2 regions of the Paenibacillus sp. strain BS8-2 genome follow, and region 1 is predicted to be linked to the other one. Evidence: riboswitches for the same ligand, from Rfam matches in the RefSeq annotation. Region 1 holds a riboswitch; the other holds the start of a gene.
What was found. Region 1 has a riboswitch for ZMP and ZTP ahead of ACX1C1_RS24115 (GNAT family N-acetyltransferase). Riboswitches for the same ligand answer to the same signal wherever they lie in the genome.
Positions count from the first base shown of each region.

Region 2: another riboswitch for ZMP and ZTP. It lies ahead of rpiB (ribose 5-phosphate isomerase B); the one in region 1 lies ahead of ACX1C1_RS24115 (GNAT family N-acetyltransferase).

Region 1 covers NZ_CM137010.1:5,541,074-5,548,505, reverse strand. The annotation lists gene ACX1C1_RS24130 (Uma2 family endonuclease) at 1-313, opposite strand, end outside; partial or broken gene ACX1C1_RS24125 (sigma factor) at 427-618, shown strand; gene ACX1C1_RS24120 (tRNA dihydrouridine synthase) at 779-1,750, shown strand; gene ACX1C1_RS24115 (GNAT family N-acetyltransferase) at 2,387-3,496, opposite strand; ZMP/ZTP riboswitch at 3,548-3,629, opposite strand; gene ACX1C1_RS24110 (IS4 family transposase) at 4,307-5,479, shown strand; gene ACX1C1_RS24105 (transposase) at 5,869-7,032, shown strand.
Region 2 covers NZ_CM137010.1:1,328,688-1,336,119, forward strand. The annotation lists gene ACX1C1_RS05745 (peptide ABC transporter substrate-binding protein) at 1-495, opposite strand, end outside; gene ACX1C1_RS05750 (serine hydroxymethyltransferase) at 1,216-2,463, opposite strand; gene ACX1C1_RS05755 (TIGR01440 family protein) at 2,494-3,102, opposite strand; gene rpiB (ribose 5-phosphate isomerase B) at 3,130-3,588, opposite strand; ZMP/ZTP riboswitch at 3,849-3,929, opposite strand; gene ACX1C1_RS05765 (low molecular weight protein arginine phosphatase) at 4,003-4,593, opposite strand; gene ACX1C1_RS05770 (manganese efflux pump MntP) at 4,672-5,232, opposite strand; gene ACX1C1_RS05775 (L-threonylcarbamoyladenylate synthase) at 5,387-6,451, opposite strand; gene spoIIR (stage II sporulation protein R) at 6,648-7,385, opposite strand.

The DNA of each region.
Region 1 (7,432 bases):
GCTTTTCTCTGATCTTATTCGAATCGCATATAATTAGCAAATCCGGTTGAAGCCAATCTTGAATATCCGATTCATCGGTATCGTTGGAACTAAATAAGCACACATCGATAGGAGATATGAATACTTTGCAAGCCTTCCCCTTCAAGTAACTGCGAAACTCAGAGTATAAGCCGCCTAATATATCTTGATGCTTGGGAGTAGGTGATGGCGTCATATTAATGATTTCACCATCAATAACTTCAAAGCGCAATCCATCTTTCCGGTTACAATATTCGGAATAAATAAATGGTGTATTGTGATTAGGCGGAGTCATACTGAATTCCTCCGTTTCGTTCCATCTTTGCTTTAGTATAGCATTTCGGCAGTTGAGCTCCAAATGAATTGTTTCGATTTTTCACATCGATTTGTGTTCACAACGTCAATTAATTCGATAATACCGGTGAGGATCTCGAGGACTTGATCAGCATTGGCACGATTGGATTGATCAAAGAGATTGAAAGCTTCCAGACAGGCAAAGGCACAAAACTCACGACCTTCGCCGCCCGTTGTATCGAGAACGAGATACTTAGGCATCTTCGCAGCTTGAAGAAAACGCGCAAGGACGTATCGCTGCATGAGTTATAAAAGGCGAAGAAGTGATAACGTTTGGGCTGGCTTATGAATCGTATAGTGCTCAGGCCGTTCGTTGCCGGCAAACGTAATAGCTGCATGATAAAAATATGTTATAATGGTGTTTATTTTAGCGGTTCGCATGCTGATGAGAGGAATGGAATGAAAGTTGACTGAAAATTTTTGGGAAGAGTTACCTAAACCGTTTTTTGTACTTGCTCCTATGGAAGATGTAACGGATGTTGTGTTTCGTCATGTTGTGAGCAAAGCGGGTAGACCTGATGTTTTTTTCACTGAGTTTACAAGTACGGAAGGGTACTGTAATCCAGGTGCTATATATAGAGAACGCGGGAGATTATATTTTACAGAAGATGAACAGCCTATGGTTGCGCATATATGGGGAAATAACCCTGATTATTTTAGGGAAATGAGCATAGGCCTAGCTAAGCTTGGATTTAAAGGCATTGATATTAATATGGGCTGTCCTGCTCATAACGTCGCAGCTAAAGCAAAGGGTAGCGGACTTATTCTACAACCTGAGCTAGCAGCAGATATTATACAAGCAACTAAAGCAGGCGGATTACCTGTAAGTGTAAAAACCAGACTTGGCTATACTCATGTTGAAGAGTGGCGTGAGTGGTTATCACATATTTTGCGACAAAATATTGCAAATCTTTCGATTCATCTACGAACCAAAAAAGAAATGAGTAAGGTGGCTGCTCATTGGGAGCTTATTCCTGAAATTAAACAGCTTCGTGATGGGATTGCACCCCATACATTATTAACGATTAATGGAGATATAGCTGATCGAAAAAGGGGCTTAATGCTGGCAGAACAATATGGAATTGATGGAATTATGATCGGCAGAGGTATATTTAAAGATCCATTTGCTTTTGAGAAAACACCTAGAGAGCATAGCAGAGACGAAAAAATGGAGTTATTAAATTACCATATTGATTTATATGATCAATATGCAACAGAAATAGAACCGAGACCTTTCGTTCATTTGCTTCGTTTTTTCAAGATATACATGAATGGATTTGATAAGGCGGATGAGTTGAAAAGTGAGCTCATGCAAACGAAGTCAACCGATGAAGTACGTCAAGTGCTACAAAATTTTACTAATGAGAGTGTTAAATAATCGCGAGGGCGCTCATCATGTCGGATGACAAGCCGTTGTATGTAAAAATTCACATACGTACGGGCCACATGGTTGGATCGAAGCATATTCCAAAAAACGCTCACAGCCCCCACAAACAAACCTGTCGACTGTGAGTCGACAGGCTTGTTTGTGGGGGCTGCTGAACAACAATGACGGTATCGGGGGCGCCTGGGCAACAAATTGCAAGTTTTCGATACGTTGGCAGACCGTCTCCAAATCCTCCAGACCGGACCAATAATATTTCAGCTCTTGCCGGATTGTCTCTAATTCTTCGAACGAAACATGCAGGTCCGACAATTGCCGATACGTTGGGATGATATCGCGGAACATTGTGTAATAATACGGCCGTTTTATGAGCTCTTGCCTTCTCCATTCCGCAGCAGCTTTGTGGCTTGGAATACTCAATGTGTGCTGACGAATGTGAAGCTGTGCGCTTTCTGACAATAAGAAATCCGAATTTGAATACTTCGGGGCTATAGAGCCATTGAGTTAATGAATCAGAGCCACTTTATTAATCGAATAGAGCCATGATGTTAATGTGCAGAGCCAAGAGTGGGACTATGCGAACGGGCAGGATAACATTATGGGATTGTTGTTGAAAGGAAGACACCGACGCTAACGCGCCGGTGCCATTCCGATGATCTCCTTCTCATATAAGTTTGCGCTCCAGAAGCCCGCGTCAAATCGGCTCTGCAAGACGAATCCGAGGCTGATGTAGTATGAATTTAGGCTTGGGTTGTCGGCCATGCAGTCGAGGCGAAGCCAACTTTTTCCCATGGCCCGAACATAACTTTCCGCGGAGCGAAGGAGTTCGCCGCCGATTCCTTCTCCCTTGCGATTGCGCGAGACGCATAACCGATGAACATACCCCGCCTCGTCGTGAAATTGCTCTCCCCATATTTCCTCGTATCCCCAATGGACGGAGAAACAACCAACGAGCTCATTCCTCAGATCCGCGACGAACACTTCATTATCCCTGACAAATGCTTCGACAATCTGTCGTTCGAAGCTTTCGACGCGCCATTGCCAGAAGCCATACGCCGAATGAATCCATTGCGCTGCATCGATGAAAAGTGAGCGAATGCTGTCCACGTCTTCATCCATTGCCCTACGAATAGCGAGTGATTCGGAAGGCTCCCGTCTCCAGTCATGCTCAAGCCTCGAAGCAGTATCTATCGCCCGTTCCTCCCCGTGAAGCTTTGCGACAAGATGCAGCGCCGCATCAATGCCCGCCGTAACGCCCGCCGATGTAATGATTCGACCATTGTCCACGTATCGGACGTTCTCTATCAGCGTCACGCCCGCCGGCGCGGCCTCCATTAGCAAATTCATGGCCCGCATATTGGTGGTAGCACGTAGTCCTTCGAGAAGTCCTGCCTTGGCGAGCAGCAGTGCCCCCGTACAGACGGACAGCGTAAATGCAACCCGCTGAGAGGTTTCGTTAATCCAGGCGGTTAACTTCTCATTATGCATCTCCTTACGCGCCCCCCAGCCTCCCGGAACGATCAAGATGTCCGGCGTCGGACATTCTGAAGAAGCGAAGTCCGGCAGAATCGTCAGGCCGCTGATTGTCCGAATCGGTGCGTTCGATTCCAGGGCGACCGTATAAACCAGAAAGTCCTGCCCCCAGTTGCTCGCCACCGCGAACGCGTCGAAGGGTCCAGTTACGTCCAAAGCATCCACTTGCTCATATACCAGCACCGCTACTTTTTTCGCTACCCCCATGCCGACACTCTCCCCGAAAATTAGAAAAGCATCTGGTTAAAAATCAACCAAATGCTTTGCCCAGGCGAACGGCTTATTTGACAGATGCGCTCCCCCGTAGTAATCTACGTTCTCGCCAGTTACGCATCCCATTTATTTACTAATTATTATAAGACTAGTTAACGGTTGAGATCAACATTATTTTTCAGAATTATTCGAAATTGGCCACGGCAGGCAAGCAAGCAAGCAAGCAAGCAAGAGTTCATTAGATGAGAGGTTGTTAGAATATAAAGGTGTACTCGTCCTTACAACTAATTACGATTGTTAAATTAGTAGGCGGAGTTATTATTTACTTGATGGCTCTCCTCATTAACAAGCTGGTTCTATTTCGTTAACACAGTGGCTCTGACAGATTAACCAAGCGGCTCTGCCGCACCGAAGTATTCAGAATTTGAGAGTGATCACATTACGCTGGTCAGCGTTTACTATACGTGTGCCGATCAGGGGGGGGGGGGACAAGCCCCTCTTCAACCAATTGGTTGAGCGCATGGCGTACCGGATGCTTGCTCAAATTAAAGGTCTCAATTAAGTTGGTTCTGAGGATACTGATTTATTCCTGGCTGCCACACTATAGCTGCCTGATTGGAAGATATACATTTAAATTACCTTTTTTCAGTAGCGTTGCATAAAACATGACATGAGAATGTAGTCAACCTCTGAATCTAAATTGTGCTATAAATGTAAAAATCAAGACGTCCACGACAGAAAAAATCTCCTAAAATTAGAGGTACAGGTAGTCCCTGTCCTAATCTCTAATTAGGAGATCAGCTCATGGACAAGGATACACTACTTTCGTCATTTGGTAAATGGATTTCACCTATTAATTCAGAAATTTTTCAAGATTGGCAACGGTTCGGCACTCTCGATCGCTACTCAAAAAAGCTAACAACAATGGTGTTTTTGCTCCTATTCTTAGAAGCGCAGCTTCAGCAACGAAAAGGATTGCGTGAAATTATGAGAGCTGTTCAAGTCGATGAGAACTTTCAACAAGCGATTGGGATTTCCTCCATAAGCGCTTCTCAGCTTTCTCGCAAAAACAACAAGCTGGATCCGGATGTGCTGCAGACCATCTTATGTGATCTTATCTCGCAACTGCATCAGCAGCAGCTCCCAGTAGCTCGGAAGATTGGTCAGGTAAACGTTATCGATTCCTCGACGATTAGCCTCTGTCTGAACAAGTACAAGTGGGCAACGTTTCGCAAAACGAAAGGTGGTGTAAAACTACACCTTCGTGTCACCTTTGCGGAACCTGGATTGGTATATCCAGACAAGGTAGTGGTCACACCAGCGAAGCCTGCAGACCACACCCAGATGGATGTATTGATTGACGAAACGGACGCTACATACTTGATGGATCGCGGATATATCGATTACGAAAAGTATGATGATTACTGTGTACGAGGTATTCATTTCGTCTCGCGCCTCAAGAACAACGCCATCATTGAGGAAGTCGAAGAACTACCCGTGCATGCGGAGTCACCGATTATGCGCGATGTCAAACTCATCCTAGGCAAAGGAAACAAGCGAATGCAGCAGGCACTCCGCATGGTGGAGACCGTCGATAGCAAGGCCAATCCCGTACGCATCATAACGAATCGCTGTGACCTGACAGCTGAAGAGATTGGTGATTTGTATCGCAGTCGCTGGCGGATTGAAATCTTCTTTCGCTGGGTTAAACAGAATTTAAAGTTGGCCCGTTTTTACGGAACAGAAGAGAATGCGGTCCTGAATCAAATCTGGATTTGCTTGATTGCTTACTGCCTGCTGCTACTGATGAAGCTAGAGATCGCCAGGGATAAATCACTGACAGAACTTATGCACATGTTGATAACGCTGAAGTGGCGACCGTGGGAAGTGCTCCATGCAGCCCTCCACCGGAAACCGAGTCGGGCGTCCAAGGGACGACAGAAAAAGCAGTCGCCAGCCGATATCATAATACAATAATGCAAACATGAGGGTTAATTTCAATAAAATACCAAATGGACAATGACTGCCTGAATAGGTGAGCCCCTTAAGTTTTTCGCTAGTGCCACCGGGGCCTGTTTTCAGATAATTCAGATTAAGTGTCATGTGAACTTTTATGCAACGCTACTGACCTTTTTTACATGAACTATGCAGTTCAATCCAAAACTTAGTAATCAAACAAAAGTTATAAAGATGTAAACGAAACAACGAGAAACCTCTTGATTTTTTCGAATCACCATAATAATCACGAAGAATACCTTTCCAACTAGGTATATCTTAGAGGATTTTAGGTGATTTTTGTGAAGGAAACACTGGAACAACCTCAATTTCGTGATCTTAATCAAGGCCAATGTGCGGGAGCACCTGTTTTGCGCTCGCTTTGGGATCGATTTGATTATTCTTTGCTGTTAACGCAATCCGGCATTATGAAACGTAATGGTGTGCCTTATTGGATCCTTTGCTTTATGTATAAGATGGGTCTCGTTTCGAACTGTACTTCCGTAAACCAGATGTCCCATTTGGCAGCTAAAGATGCGCTACTTTCCATGATGTTCAAGCCTTACAAGCTGGCGCAGTATACACTTAGCCGATTTCTCACTACGCCGTTCGCTTGGGTGACATTCGGTCTTAAACGTGTGGAACGATTGCAATGCGATAGCGACACCATGCTTCGGGAAGGCGATATTATTAATTTGGATGACACTCATGTTGCACATCCTTATGCCAAAAAACTTCCTTTTATTTGCTGGTTGTTCGATTCCTCTTCCAAAGTTTACAGTTGGTGCATGAATGCCGTGGTTATCCAGGCTGTGCTTCAAAATGGCTTAGAGTATCCCTTGCTTTATCGATACTGGCGGAAGAGCGATGACGATTCCGGTTTGACCAAATATGAGCTTTCTCAGCAACTCTTGTTGATGCTTCGTGAATCGGTGAAGTGTCGTCTTTGGGTAGCGATGGATCGGTGGTATCTGAAAAAAGAATTCATGACGTTCTTAGCATTACACGGATATGACTGGGTAACAAAAGCAAAACGAAACACGGCCCTTTATCGAAAAGTCTCGTGTTCCGGGCGAAGAGATCGTTACGTCCCCGTCTCTGCTCGGCAATTGATTCGAGAGAGGTATCCTTCACTCGTTTCTACGGGGAAAAAGGGACTCACAGCAGTCTCCATACCCGATGTCTATATGAAACTCCCGTACACAGCGATCGGACGAAAGGGCCAGGCGACGAAAAAATTCCGATTCGCGCCCATCGCTGCGATTACAGTTATTCGATCGAATGAAGATGAAGATGGTATTGTCCTTCTAGAAGAAAATGAGGAGAGCCCTGCCGTATACAAAGGAGACTATCTGATCATTAGCAATCGTCATGATGTACCTGTGAAAGCGCTTGAAGTGTACGGAAAGCGCTGGCGCATTGAAGTGTTCTTTCGGATGGCAAGCAAGATCTCGAATTTGGAAAGTGCCGCTCGACTTCAGAAGTGCATCAGCATGCTCACATGGAAATGTTATTCGCGACTGAAATCCTCCTAGCTTAGGCCCTGTGGCAAGTAAACAAAGAAAAAACGAGTAATGAGAGCTGCACCCACGGCGAAATAGTTCGCGGACTCATCAAAACTCGTTGCCAAATTCGAACAAGAAACCACAAGGGCACTGAACGAATCTATATCGATTTTGACATAGACGCACGATGCTTTGCAAGTCTTATTTCCGCATACTGGCCGAAGAATCTGCTTATGACTTGGTGGCCCGTTTATTCAAGCGTTAATTCTCACAATTACCAGTTAATATCGTGAACTGCATAAGTCATGCAAATGAATAGTGCTGCATTTAAGAGGCTATCGACCCTTTTGGTCTAATAGGAAAAATACCAATTATAGTATTATGTAAATTGTTCAATTACGATTTATGCAACGCTAGTGAAATAGGTAAT
Region 2 (7,432 bases), 2.0 Mb from region 1:
TGCATTGAATTTCTCACCATTCTCAAGGTAGAACAACATGTATGCATACTCGGAAGCTGTTTCAGGGTTCAAGCTGCGTTTCCAAGCATATTCGAAATCGTGAGCAGTAACAGGGTCGCCATTGCTCCACTTCACATCGTCGCGAAGTTTAATTGTGTATGTCTTGCCGTCTTCAGATGCAGTCAGTTCTTTTGCAATCGCGTTCTCAGGCTCACCTTTTGTGTTCAGGCGAGTAAGACCTTCGTACAGACCTGCAGCTACGATGCTGGACTGAGCGTCTGTCATCAATGCGGGATCCAAGCTCGGCGGTTCGCTTGCAAGAGTGAATCGGAATTCTTGTGGAGTGCTTGGTGTTTCTTCTCCACCGTTGTTCGCACCGTTGTTGGCTGGATCAGCATTCTTGTTGTTATTGCTTGTACAAGCGGTTAACAACATGCTGAATGCAACAACGAGGACTAGCATGAATTGGGCTGGCTTTTTGAAACTCCCTTTCACATACATCAACTCCTAATTTTATATATAATTTTTTAAAACCGTGTTGAAGAGTTGCAAAAGATGAATTTTAATGAAGTGTCATAATTTCTCACATGAAAAATTATTTATTCGACGTTAAACAATATACAACTTAAAATTAATAATTGTCAACAGATAACTACCCGTAAAACTTTCCAGCGACACATTTACTATTTCCTTGAGACTCGAAAATTATGAGCCCTGCCGCTATTCTTAAAATTTCCCAAAGCTTTAACACGACAACGCACATTTGCACTAATGCGTTTAATATTTACTGTATTTATGTGCTAATACGCTATTGTAATACCATTTTAATGCGTCATTACTTGCACTTTCATGCACGAACTTTCGCGAAGAACCTCATATCATGGCACAAATTCATATAAAATTTGTAAGTATCATACGGAGTGACCCTATCATTTTGAAACTTTATACCACATAAAATGATCGAAATAATCGTAATTTTGATCAAGATCTCCTAAATCAACGATACATAAAAGTTATTTTTTTACTTTTTACAATAATGAATATTATAATTATATAATGTTGTTTTTATCATCAATTTAGTTGTTTGTAACAGCCGAAAATGATTGGCATATAATCACTTGTTCCTTTCATTGATCTGTCACACATCATTTTCCAAAAAACAAAAAAAGCACCGCTGTAGCATTGTGCCACAGCGGTGCTTTTCGTATGCAGATATTAGTATGTCATGTTCGGATAAAGAGGGTATTGAGCCGTCAGGTTGCGCACCTTGACACGAGCTTGCTCCAAAGTCGCGCTATCCTCGGGATTGTTAAGCACAAGTGCAATCACTTCGGCGATCACTTTCATCGCTTCTTCGTTCATGCCGCGTGCTGTTGCAGCCGGAGTACCAATTCGAATGCCGCTTGTAACAAATGGGCTTGTAGGGTCGAATGGAATGGCATTTTTGTTAACCGTGATGCCTACTTCGTCAAGCACATGCTCAGCCGCTTTGCCTGTGATGTTAAGGCTGCGCGTATCGATCAGCATAAGATGATTGTCTGTGCCGCCAGAGACGATGTTGATCCCTCTGGAAAGCAGCTCTTCGGACAATACTTTTGCGTTTTTCACAACGTTTTGTGCATATTGTTTGAATTCTGGCTGCAGAGCTTCACCAAGTGCAACTGCTTTAGCTGCAATGATGTGCATCAGAGGGCCGCCTTGAGAGCCAGGGAATACAGCTTTATCAATAGCAGCTGCCCATGCCTTACGGCAAAGAATCATGCCGCCGCGAGGACCGCGTAATGTCTTATGCGTTGTTGTTGTCACAAAGTGTGCATGCGGTACCGGGCTCGGGTGTAGACCAGCCGCGACCAATCCTGCGATATGTGCCATGTCGACAAAGAAGAGTGCGCCAACTTCATTGGCGATTTGACCCAGCTTCTCGAAGTCGATAGTACGCGGATATGCGCTTGCGCCAGCTACCAGCATACGTGGACGGTGCTTGAACGCCAGCTTGCGAACTTCTTCATAATCGATTGTGAAGGAATCCTCTTGAACGCCGTAAGCTACAAAGTTATAAAGCAAGCCAGATGCGTTAACCGGGCTACCGTGCGTCAGGTGTCCGCCATGAGCCAGGTTCATGCCAAGCACAGTGTCTCCAGGCTGAAGGGCTGCCAGATATACGGCCATGTTCGCTTGTGCGCCGGAATGCGGTTGTACGTTAGCGTGATCTGCGCCAAACAGTTCCTTCGCGCGTTCGCGAGCCAAATCTTCTACGATATCGACATGCTCACATCCACCGTAGTAGCGTTTGCTAGGGTAACCTTCTGCGTATTTGTTCGTCAGAACGGAGCCCATTGCTTCCAGCACAGCTTCACTAACGATGTTTTCGGATGCGATCAGCTCAATATTGTCGCGTTGACGTTGCAGCTCAAGGCCAAGCGCCTTTAGTACTTCCGGATCTTGTTTACGTAGATTTTCCATAACGATAATTCCTCCCAAATGTAATAATGATTATTCGCAATGATGCATAGATTGTTCGGCAGGCAGGGTCTTAAGCGGTTCATATACCGCTCTTGCGCCCCCGATAAGTTTAGGTCTTGTGATCGCCATCGTGACATGCGCTTCACCGATCGAACGGATCGAAGGTCGAACGGGTACAGCTACCCGCTTCAGATGCATGCCGATAAAGGTATCTCCAATGTCAATACCCGCATGAGCGGCAACCGACTCCACTAAACAAGGATGCTCCAATTGGTCATACGCATACGCTGCCATGGAACCTCCAGCCTTTGGCACTGGAACGGCATGGACGAGCTCCAATCCGTACCGCGCAGCCGCCTCTTCTTCGATCACGAGCGCCCGGTTCAAATGCTCACAGCACTGGAACACCGGGATAAAGGCGATTTCCCTTCTAACGGCTTCGACGCCGGCATAGATGGCGGCTGCCGTCTCCAGCGCTCCTGCTGTACCGATACGCTCACCGATTACTTCGCTGGTGCTAGCGCCGATAATAAGCAGTTGGCCTTCGCGAAGGCGTCCGGCAGCAGCCAGCTCCCGAACAATGGTCTCGACGGAGACTGACCATGAAGACGAATCGTTGTTCCGATCAACTGTGGTCATCATACACCGCCTTCCAGCCCCCGCCAATTAAGCGCGCGCGTTGTATTTTTTCTCGATTTCAAGCACTTTGTTCACGCGGCCGACATGTCGCTCGCCCTCCGAGAACGGGGTAGAAAGCCACACCTTTACGATCTCTTCAGCTACTCCAGGTCCAATTACGCGTTCACCCATCGCCAGCACGTTCGTGTCGTTGTGTTCGCGAGTCGCCTTGGCCGAGAATAGATCATGAACAAGCGCGCAGCGAATGCCAGCCACCTTGTTAGCAGCAATCGACATCCCGATGCCTGTGCCGCAGATCAAGATACCGCGATCCGCTTCGCCTGCAGCAACTTTCTCACAGACAGGCAATGCATAGTCCGGGTAATCGACCGATTGATTGCAGTCGCATCCTACATCTTCGATTTCATGTCCAAGCGACTCCAAGAACGGCACGATTACATCTTTCAGACGGTAGCCTGCGTGATCGGCTCCAATAACAATCTTCAATGCCAACACCTCTTCTTCAGAATTTCCTTGCCCGGTTACTTGCACGTAGCAAATCACCCTATGGTGCTAGTATACCTCTCCAGCGGAAAAACCTCTATCGGCCAAGCGTAACAACCTGGCAAAGGGCCAAGATCACACACATTGCCGAACTTGCAAAGGCGAAGAAATACAAGACAATTCAGCGTTTCTCGAACTTCGACACAACGTTATCACCTTGAAAAAAAACAAAAAAAGAGCAGACATGCTACGTTCAGCATGATGCTCTTTGCCCAGGCGACCGGCCGTATATTCCGATGCTCCACCGTGGTTACCCACTTCCGTCGCCAGTTACATCGGAAACCATGTTTTGTACCTTCATAATAGCGCAAGAACGATCAGAAAGCAATCCGGTTTTCTCTTCCTTATCGCCTATTTTTAACGCGACATTCCCTTAACTGACAGCTTGTCCAGCAGTTTCCCGATCGCCTCTTCGATCTCTTGGGAGCAGCTCTCATAAACGGACTGCGAGCCGCCAAACGGATCAGCGATATCAAAGCTAGGAATACTCCGCTCCAGATCCAGCAAACGGCGGCGCTCCTCACCGGTCAATTGCTGACCAAGCGCTCCTTTCATCTGCATGTCGCTGTATAGGCTCTCCAGCTCTTCGATATTGCGCAGCACATCCGGATCCGTGTTGGCAAATTCCTTCAGCGTAAACGTCTTGTCCACGGCTTCCGGGTGGACGTGAAGCAGGTCGCTCTTGTGACCCGAGGTCATCGTCAGGATGAGATCGGCCCAATCAACCGCTTCTGCCGTTAGCGCACGGGACGAACCTTGATGTGCGACCTCTCTCCGGCCAAGCACCGCAAGCGCATTGCCCGAGATCGGCAACCCATCAACGGTCGACACGCCAGCGGATCGTACAACAACGGTCATTCTCCTCTTCGCCGCATGGACGCGAAGCAACGCTTCCGCCATGGGAGAACGACAAGTATTGCCGGTGCACACAAACAAGATACGTTTCATATTGGTTTTTCCCCTCTCTATTACGATATTCGTTAAGGCGAAACGGCTACGCCGTCCTTGGGACTTCATGAACAACCTCTATAGGACGAATAGAACGCCGAATACGAGCAGTATCGCCCCGCCAAACGCCTCTCCGTATTCTCCTAGATTGCCGCTTACCTTCCTGCCCAGAAACAAACCCAGCATCGACATGATCCCGCCAGTGAGACCAAACAACATGATGGTCAGCCATAAATCAGCAGAAAACATCCCTAGCGTGATACCTACCGAAAAAGCGTCGATGCTCACGCTGAGCGCCAGAACTAACAACCCCCAGAGAGAACGATGATCAAACGATAACGCTTCTTCTCCCTTAAACGAGTTATAAATCATATGACCACCAAGCAGAATGAGCAGAATCCCCGCCGCGATCGAGGCTACTTGTCCCAATAAACCACTGACGAGCTGACCCGTCAACAATCCTCCGATCGGCATAAGAACATGGAACAAACCGATAACGAAGCCCAGCTTCACAATCTCGCGCAGTCTAATACCCTTAAGTCCTATGCCAAGCCCCAACGAGAAAGCGTCAAACCCCAACGCCGCCGCAATGCAGAGCAGCGTCAGTACTTGTCCTGTATATACATTCGCATCCCACACTACCATCTCCCCCAAGTCCGCCGCGAGTTCTTTAATCAACATATGCGGACAAGGGAGCAATACATACCAAATGATGGATGATCATTCAATTAATCGTTTGTTAAACGTGCAAGATGAAACGGCTGATGCGTCAAGCACATCCGTTTTATCGGACTTAAGGGACGATTATAAGTCGACCTCCAGACGCTTTGGCCATCCGGTTCAGCAAAGCCGCCCCGATCCCCGCTTCGCCTGGTGACTCCGCCCATATACGCTGTATACCGGCCGAATCAAATTGCCGTAACGCCGCATACAACCCCCGTGCCGCTTCTGAGAGTCTTGTTTCGCTGCCCATGCCAATAACTAAATCTGCGTCATAATGAGCAGCACGTTCGTCGAATGCGAGTACGCCTGTCGTAAAGCCGCCCGCGCGGCTATCTTCGATCGCTGATTGAATGACGGCTGAAACCAAAGCACGCTCACCGCTCACAAGCGTTAACTCGCCTTGCGGCGCGTAATGGGTGTACTTCATGCCTGGCGAACGAGGGGCCGAGCCATGAACAAGTTCGTCGTCCGTTACAATGTCCGCATGGGGCAAAGCAGCTTGCAGCGCCTCTGCCGTGATGCCTCCTGGCCTTAGGATACGAATGATCTCTTCTCCCTCGAGCTCCACGACTGTAGACTCCAGCCCGACACCCGTCGCTCCGCCATCCACAATGCCGTCAATACACCCCGCGAGATCCTCCAGCACATGTCCTGCTGTCGTTGGGCTTGGACGCCCGGAACGATTGGCGCTAGGAGCCGCTACCGGACATTCGGCCAAACGGATTAGTTCGAGCGCTACGGGATGATCCGGCATTCGAATGGCGACAGTGGCGAGACCGGCCGTTACCAAAGGCGATAACACACCTTCTCTAGCAGGCAACACCACCGTGAGCGGACCTGGCCAGAAGCGATCCATAAGCTCGTCTACAAGCGGAGAATGCGGCAGTGTCAGCTCACCAAGCTGGTTTCGGTCCGCAATATGCACGATAAGCGGATTATCAGACGGTCTTCCCTTGGCCTCAAAGATCCCGGCCACCGCTTCATTGCTGCGCGCATCCGCACCTAGACCGTATACCGTCTCCGTCGGGAAAGCGACGAGCCCTCCGCTGCGGAGCGTACTCGCGGCCTGCACGAGAGGCGATCCGCCCTCTGCTTCGTTCATGTATTCTACTTCCCATACTTTTGTATCTCGCATCTTATATTCTATCCTCATGGCGACTAATAGTTGTTCTCCCGCTATTATAACATATCGATCCATCTCCGGGACCGGCGTTCGAACACCGGCTTCCATAGCTCCCCCAAACAACGTAAGGCGCCTTGTCCGCGGGGGACAGCAGGCGCCTCTTCTATACATTGCTATCACTTCTTGATCGCCTCAGAACAATGACCACTTAGAACAATGACTTGATCCAGTTGATCAGCTTCTCGATCATTTCCCAGATAAAAAATTTCGCTTTTGGCGCTTCGCCAGAATCCGCCGTTTGCTCAGCAGCAGATCCTGCATCAGCCTCATCTGCACCTGCTTTAAGAGTCGTATCAGCAGCAGCCGAGTCATCGGCTACAGTAGCTTCCGCTGCTGAAGCTTCGCCAGTCGCCGCGTCGACAAAGCATAGTGGCGGGAACAGCACGCACCACCAGTTCTGACCCTTACCTTCGCCGATTGTAATGAGCAGCGCCTCGTATTGACCAGCCGGATACACTTTGTTACCATACATCTTCGTCGGGAAGTCGACGAGACCCAGCTCCGAAGAAGATGTGTATGCGAAACCTCTGCTTGCAAGCACATCGGCTACGATGCCTTGCAGCTCAGGAAGCTTGGACTGAATCGTCAATCGGGCTTCTTCGATACTTTGCTGTCCTGTCGCCCAGCCATTCATCGCTTTGACGACTTCGTCGCGCACGATACGTTTCACAAGCTGATCGGCGGCACTGTCCGAGTTGGCCAAGATACGCAAGCGGATCGCTTCAGTTGGAATGTCTCCCGTTGCGAGGGCGGCATCCATGCGGTGTGATTCCCAGCTCATAATGAGCACAATAATAGCAAATACAATTAAAGCATAAGAATGACGGTATGGAATGCGATAAGGTCGATCGGAATGATGGAAGGAAGTGGTATAATAATGGGACATCACACAAGCTCCTCTCGCGCACCTGCCAGTGCGTCTGCTTGCGTTCC